Regions from separate parts of the Agrobacterium sp. rho-8.1 genome, predicted to be linked through region 2. Evidence: riboswitches for the same ligand, from Rfam matches in the RefSeq annotation. Region 2 holds a riboswitch; the other holds the start of a gene.
What was found. Region 2 has a riboswitch for S-adenosylmethionine ahead of RMR21_RS01410 (O-succinylhomoserine sulfhydrylase). Riboswitches for the same ligand answer to the same signal wherever they lie in the genome.
Positions count from the first base shown of each region.

Region 1: it holds a riboswitch for S-adenosylmethionine, as region 2 does, so the genes downstream of both, metA (homoserine O-acetyltransferase MetA) here and RMR21_RS01410 (O-succinylhomoserine sulfhydrylase) in region 2, are expected to answer to the same signal.

Region 1 covers NZ_CP192788.1:2,763,144-2,766,550, forward strand. The annotation lists gene RMR21_RS13530 (ABC-F family ATP-binding cassette domain-containing protein) at 1-228, opposite strand, end outside; gene RMR21_RS13535 (thiamine diphosphokinase) at 233-883, opposite strand; SAM riboswitch at 974-1,050, shown strand; gene metA (homoserine O-acetyltransferase MetA) at 1,127-2,065, shown strand; gene RMR21_RS13545 (aldose epimerase family protein) at 2,141-3,163, shown strand; gene mtgA (monofunctional biosynthetic peptidoglycan transglycosylase) at 3,169-3,407, opposite strand, start outside.
Region 2 covers NZ_CP192788.1:274,959-278,365, forward strand. The annotation lists gene RMR21_RS01410 (O-succinylhomoserine sulfhydrylase) at 186-1,370, opposite strand; SAM riboswitch at 1,416-1,494, opposite strand; gene RMR21_RS01415 (2'-deoxycytidine 5'-triphosphate deaminase) at 1,570-2,667, shown strand; tRNA gene RMR21_RS01420 (tRNA-Gly) at 2,721-2,794, shown strand; one part of gene RMR21_RS01425 (IS3 family transposase) at 2,821-3,407, opposite strand, start outside.

The DNA.
Region 1 (3,407 bases), 560 kb from region 2:
CGCCTGATCCAGATAGCGAATGGTGGCGGAAGGGTGTTTGAAAATCTCACCTGATTGCGCCTCGACCAGACCGGCAGCGATTTTCATCAGCGTGGATTTGCCCGAACCGTTGCGGCCGACGAGGCAGATGCGATCGCCCGGCTCGACTTGCAGGTTTGCACCGTCAAGCAGCGGGGTAGCGCCGAATTTCAGCATGATATCGTCGAGTTTCAGAATGGGGGGTGCCAAGGTATCAGGCTCCGGTCAGGTCATAAGGACGGGCAAGCACGATGGCTTTGCCGCTTTTGAGGCGGAGGCGCAAAGGCCCTTCCGCCACGTTGGAAATAGTGCGCGACGAGCCGAAAGCAAGCGCGAAGTTTTCTAGGGGATAGCGTGCATTTTCGATATCGAGGCCTTCCAGCGCGGTAAAACCGGCAACGGAAAACAGGGAACTGGAGGGAAGATCGAGCGCCAGAGTGCCTTCCATCAGAGGATAAGCCTCTTCTTCGCCCGATGTCAGCACCACCTCGAATCCGCGCTCTGCCAGCGAAACCGCATAAAGCAGATGAAACAGCGCGTGGTCCGACCGCTCACCCGCCAATGCTCCGACCAGTGTCAATCGCTGCGCACCCCGGGACAGGGCTTCGGAAACCGCTATCTCGCCGTCTGTTACGCCCTTTGCAGCCGGAAACGGTTGTTTCTCGACATCGGGCCAACCCTCTTGCAGCGCCGTGTCGGACGAATCGAAGTCGCCGACCCAAAGCTCAGGGGTAAGCCCCAACGGTTGCGCGTGACGCATGCCGCTGTCTGCGGCAATCACGCGCGTATCCGCCACCGCCTTTTGCAAGCGATCTGTAACGGTGATGTTGCCGCCGAGCAAAATGGTGAAGTGGCTGGTCGTCATGCCTTGCCATAGCCCGGAACGGTGTTGGATGGAAAGGCAGAAACGCCTTGGAAAGCGGTGATATTGATTTTCTTGAGCGAGAGGATTATGACACCTGCCAGTGGTGATTTGCCGACCGGCTTGCAGCCACTTTAAAGAAGTCGCTAAATGGTCGAGGAAACATCTCATTTCCGAGGACCGGCTGCGATTTCGTTGCCGGTTTTTTGTGTTTATGGCCCTCGCCACCACGGAAGTGAGTTCGACATGCCGATAAAAATTCCCGATACGCTGCCTGCGTTCGAAACCCTGATACATGAGGGTGTGCGGGTACTGACAGAAACGGCGGCCATCCGGCAGGATATTCGCCCGCTCCAGATCGGGCTTCTCAATCTCATGCCGAACAAGATCAAGACCGAGATCCAGATGGCGAGACTGGTGGGCGCGTCTCCGCTTCAGGTGGAGCTCTCTTTGGTTCGTATCGGCGGCCACCGTGCCAAGAACACGCCGGAAGAGCATCTGCTATCCTTTTATGAGACCTGGGAAGAGGTGCGTCACCGCAAGTTCGACGGCTTCATCATCACCGGCGCGCCCGTGGAAAAACTCACCTATGAGGATGTGACCTATTGGGATGAGATGCGGAAGATTTTCGAATGGACGGAGACGAATGTCCATTCGACGCTGAATGTCTGCTGGGGCGCGATGGCGGCCATCTACCATTTCCATGATGTGCCGAAGCACGCGCTGAAGGAAAAGGCGTTCGGCGTCTACCGCCACCGCAATTTGAGCCCTGCCTCCATCTATCTCAATGGCTTCTCGGATGATTTTCAGGTGCCGGTTTCGCGATGGACGGAAGTCCGCCGCGCCGACATCGAAAAGCACCCCGACCTTGAAATCCTGATGGAATCCGAGGAGATGGGCGTTTGCCTGGTGCACGAAAAGAAAGGCAAGCGGCTCTATATGTTCAATCATGTCGAGTACGATTCCACATCGCTCGCCGATGAATATTTTCGCGATGTCGACGCTGGCGTGCCGATCAAGGTGCCGCATGATTATTTTCCGCACAACGACCCCGGTCTGACGCCGCTCAACCGCTGGCGCAGCCACGCCCATCTGTTTGTTGGCAACTGGATCAACGAGATTTACCAGACGACACCATATGATCTGGAAGAGATCGGAAAAGGCCAGAACCAGACCGGAGAGTGAAAATTCTGCAATTGCGTGAGGCCGTAAAATAAAGCAACGTCCGGCCCACATGTGTCGATTGGGAGAATGAAGACGATGAACGATGGTGCAACACGGGAAAATTTCGGACTGACGGCATCGGGCGAAAAGGTCGAGCGTGTCACCATTTCCGCAGACGGACTGACGGCCCATGTCATGACCTGGGGTGCTGTTATCCAGGATTTGCGCCTTGATGGCCACGAGCCACCACTCGTTCTGGGCTTCGACAATTTCGATGACTACCCGAAATACTCCTCCTATTTCGGCGCGACGCCGGGCCGCAATGCCAACCGCATCGATAGCGGCAAGTTCAATATCGATGGAAAGACCTATCAGCTCGATCTGAACGAAAAAGGTGTCACCCATCTACACGGTGGCAGCGACAACATCGGCAAGCGCAACTGGCTGCTGGTGGAACACGGCCCCGACCACGTGGTTCTGCAGATCGTCGATCCCGATGGTCGCGCCGGTTATCCGGGCAATTGTACCGTGACCGCGACCTACACGATCCGGGAAGGTGGTGTGCTGTCTGTTGTGTATGAGACAACAACCGACAAGCCCACCATCGCCAACATCTGCCAGCATTCCTATTTCAATCTCGATGGCGCGCAAAACACGCTTGGCCACGAAATCGAAATCGCCGCCGATCACTATCTACCGACCGATGCGCGGCAAATCCCGACCGGCGAAATCCGTGCCGTTGACGGCACCGTGTTCGATCTGCGCCGTCCCGTTCCCGTCGCGCGGGAAGAGAACGGCGAGCAGGTGACCTACGATCACAATTTCTGTCTGTCATCAGAGCGCGTCGCCAAGCGAAGGGTCGCGCGCGTTACGGCACCAGCCTCGAAAGTATCGTTGGAAGTCCACACGACCGAGCCCGGCGTGCAATTTTACTCGGCTTTCAAGTTGAACACGGGCGCTCCGGGCTTGGAGGGCCGTCACTATGGACCTTTCGCAGGCCTTTGCCTCGAAACCCAGATATGGCCGGATGCGATCAATCACGATGGTTTCCCGAAGGCAATCCTGCGCCCCGGCGAGACGCTTCGTCAGGAAACCGACTACATCTTCACCAAGGGCTGAAATTCCTAGTCCAGCACGCAGCCGACATAAGCGCCTGATCCGCGGGCTCGTCTCTCGATAAGCCCGGCAAGACGCTGCATGCCACGACCTGGTTTACCGGCAACGCGATCGATCGGATTGGGCAGCGCCACCGCCAGAAGGGCCGCCTGTCGCGAGCTGAGCTTCGAGGCGGAGACCTTGAAGTGATATTGCGACGCCGCTTCGATGCCGTAAATGCCAGGGCCCCATTCGGCGATGTTGAGAT
Region 2 (3,407 bases):
GGTCAACGCGGGATTTTGACGAATACGATGCACGCTTTCCCGAATAGATATCACCTGTAAGGTAATATCCGGTTACCACACCGACTTTTTGGCGTTTGGCGTTTTTCGGGCGTCTCGGCGCGCTAGTCTGTGGCAGAGGAACGGGTAGAAACGGCCCGGCATATGCCCGGGCCGTGGCTGTCACATCAGGCGGATACCTTAGCGATTGCGGCTGCAAAATCCTCCAGCAGATCGTCAGTATCTTCGATCCCGCAGGAAAGACGCAGCGTGCCGCCGGAAATTCCGAGTTCAGCGCGGGCCTCGTCGGTCAGGTTCTTGTGCGTAGTTGTCCCAGGATGGGTAATCAGGCTCTTCGCATCGCCCAGATTGTTGGAAATCTTGACGATTTCCAACGCGTTCTGCAGCTTGAAGGCCGCTTCCTTGCCACCTTTCAATTCAAAGCACACCAGCGTCGAGCCACCCGTCATCTGCTTGGCGATGATGTCGGCTTGCGGATGGTCGGCGCGGCCTGGGTAGATAACCCTGGCGATTTTGCCCTGATCGGCGAGAAAATCCGCAATCTTTCCGGCATTTTCTGTCTGCTGGCGCACGCGCAACGGCAGCGTCTCAACACCTTTAAGCAGCGTCCACGCGTTGAAAGGAGACATGGCCGGGCCTGTGTGGCGGAAGTAATCCTGAAGCTCTTCCTCGATCCACTTTTTGTCGGACAGAACGACGCCGCCCAGGCAACGTCCCTGGCCATCGATGTGCTTGGTTGCGGAATAGACGACAATATGTGCGCCCAGTTCCAGCGGCTTTTGAAAAAGTGGTGTGGCAAACACGTTGTCGACCACCAGCTTCGCGCCGATCTGGTTGGCAAGCTTTGCTACGCCTGCGATATCGACCACTTCCAGCGTCGGGTTGGTCGGGCTTTCAAGGAAGAACAGCTTGGTGTTCGGCTGGATTGCCTGTTCCCAATTGGCGAGATCGCGGCCATCGACCAGCGTACATTCGATGCCGTATTTCGGTGCCAGCGTCTCGACGACCCAACGGCAAGAACCAAACAAGGCGCGGGCGGCAACGATATGATCGCCTGCCTTCAGCTGGCAGAGAATGGCGGCGCTGACGGCAGCCATGCCAGAAGCCGTGGCGCGCGCATCTTCGGCGCCTTCCAGCAGGCACATGCGCTTTTCGAACATGTCATTGGTTGGGCTTGCGTAACGGGCGTAGATGAAGCCTTCCGTTTCGCCCTTGAAACGGGCTTCGGCCGCCTCGGAACTGTCATAGACGAACCCTTGCGTGAGGTAGATCGCCTCAGATGTTTCGCCATAACCGGAACGCAGTGTACCACCGTGTACCAATTGTGTTGCCGGGCGCCATTTCTTGCTCATGTCATCACCTTACAAACAAAAAAACCGGCCGCAAAAGCAGACCGGTTACAAGCGCACCCGGTCTTTTTAGCCACTTGTTTAACGTGGCTGCAAGCCGACCGGCCAAATCACCACGGGATAAGCTTGGCTTAACTCTGTTAACGACTTGCGTCAATGCCTTGCTTTTGGTTTTGTCGCCGTGAAAAGGGATGATCAAACGATGGCGAGAACGACGGGCATATTGGCGGATACTGCGATCCGGGAACTGTTCAGTTCTGGACAGTTGAAGAGCGAACGCGCGCTGGATGGAGATCAGATCCAGCCAGCAAGCCTGGATCTGCGTCTGGGCGGAAAAGCTTACCGCGTACGCGCCAGCTTCATGCCCGGCCCATCGACAAAAGTCATCGAAAAGCTGACGCGTTTCAGCTTGCACGAAATCAATCTCGGCGAAGGTGCCGTTCTGGAAACCGGCTGCGTTTACATCGTACCATTGATGGAGGCGCTTGCCCTGCCTTCGGATATGTCCGCGTCTGCCAACCCCAAAAGCTCTACGGGTCGTCTCGATATCTTCACCCGCGTCATCACCGACAATGCGCAGGAATTCGACAAGATCCCCGCGGGCTATAACGGCCCGCTCTATCTCGAAATAAGCCCGCGCACGTTCCCAATCGTCGTCCGTCAGGGCTCGCGTCTCTCACAAATTCGCTTTCGTATCGGTCATTCCGTCCTGGCCGATGCTGAAATGCTGGCCTTGCACGAAGAGGAAACGCTGGTCGCGAGCGAAATGCCCAACGTGTCCGGCGGAGGCATCGCCTTGTCGATCGATCTTCAGGGTTTTGGTGAAAACCGCCTGATCGGCTATCGTGGCAAACACCACACCGCAGTTGTGGATGTCGACCAGAAAGCTGCCCATGATGTCCTGGATTTCTGGGAGCCGATCCACGCGAGAGGTCGTGCCGAACTCATTCTTGACCCGGACGAGTTCTACATTCTTGTCTCGCAGGAGGCCGTCCATGTTCCGCCCCTCTACGCTGCTGAAATGACACCGTTCGATCCGCTGGTCGGCGAATTCCGCGTCCACTACGCCGGCTTCTTTGACCCAGGCTTCGGCCACGCCAGCGCCGGTGGCACCGGCAGCCGCGCCGTTCTCGAAGTTCGAAGCCATGAAGTCCCCTTCATTTTGGAACACGGCCAAATCGTCGGCCGCCTGGTCTATGAACACATGCTGACCAAGCCGGAAGGCCTCTATGGCAGCGGCCTCGGCTCCAATTATCAGGCCCAAGGCCTCAAATTGTCAAAACACTTCCGCGCTGCATAGCCCTAACGAAGCTTGACAGTCTACCACAACTGTCACACCGTCATCTTGTGCGCGGGTGTAGCTCAATGGCAGAGCAGCAGCTTCCCAAGCTGAATACGAGGGTTCGATTCCCTTGGTAATCCCCCCATTCTTAACGGGGCTCCGCAGTAGAACTCACGCGGCCATTTTTAGTTTCTGTGCAGGCGTTATGCCGCCGATGCCCATATTGGGCCGTTCGTTGTTGTAGGTCCATAGCCACTGCGTGGCGAATTCCTGCGCCTCCTCGATGCTTTCAATGATGTACTGGTCAAGCCATTCATGTCGGACGGTGCGGTTGTAGCGCTCGACATAGGCGTTCTGTTGCGGCTTTCCGGGCTGGATGTGGCTCAACGCAATTCCTTGCGTTTCGGCCCATTCCATCAGTTTGCCACTGACATACTCAGGCCCGTTATCCACACGAATGGCGAACGGTTTACCGCGCCATTCGATGATCCGGTTCAGGCTGCGGATGACGCGTTCAGCAGGCAGCGAAAAGTCCACCTCGATACCCAGCCCCTCCCGGTTGAAGTCGTCCAGGACATTCAACAGTCGGAATTGCCGACCGTCCTCCAAACGATCCGCCATAAAATCCATGGACCAGACCAGGTTCGGAGCTTCCGGCACGGTCAACGCATCGGGCTTGTCCCGCTTCAAACGCTTGCGTGGCTTGATCCTGAGGTTCAACTCCAGCTCGCGGTAGATGCGGTAGACACGCTTGTGGT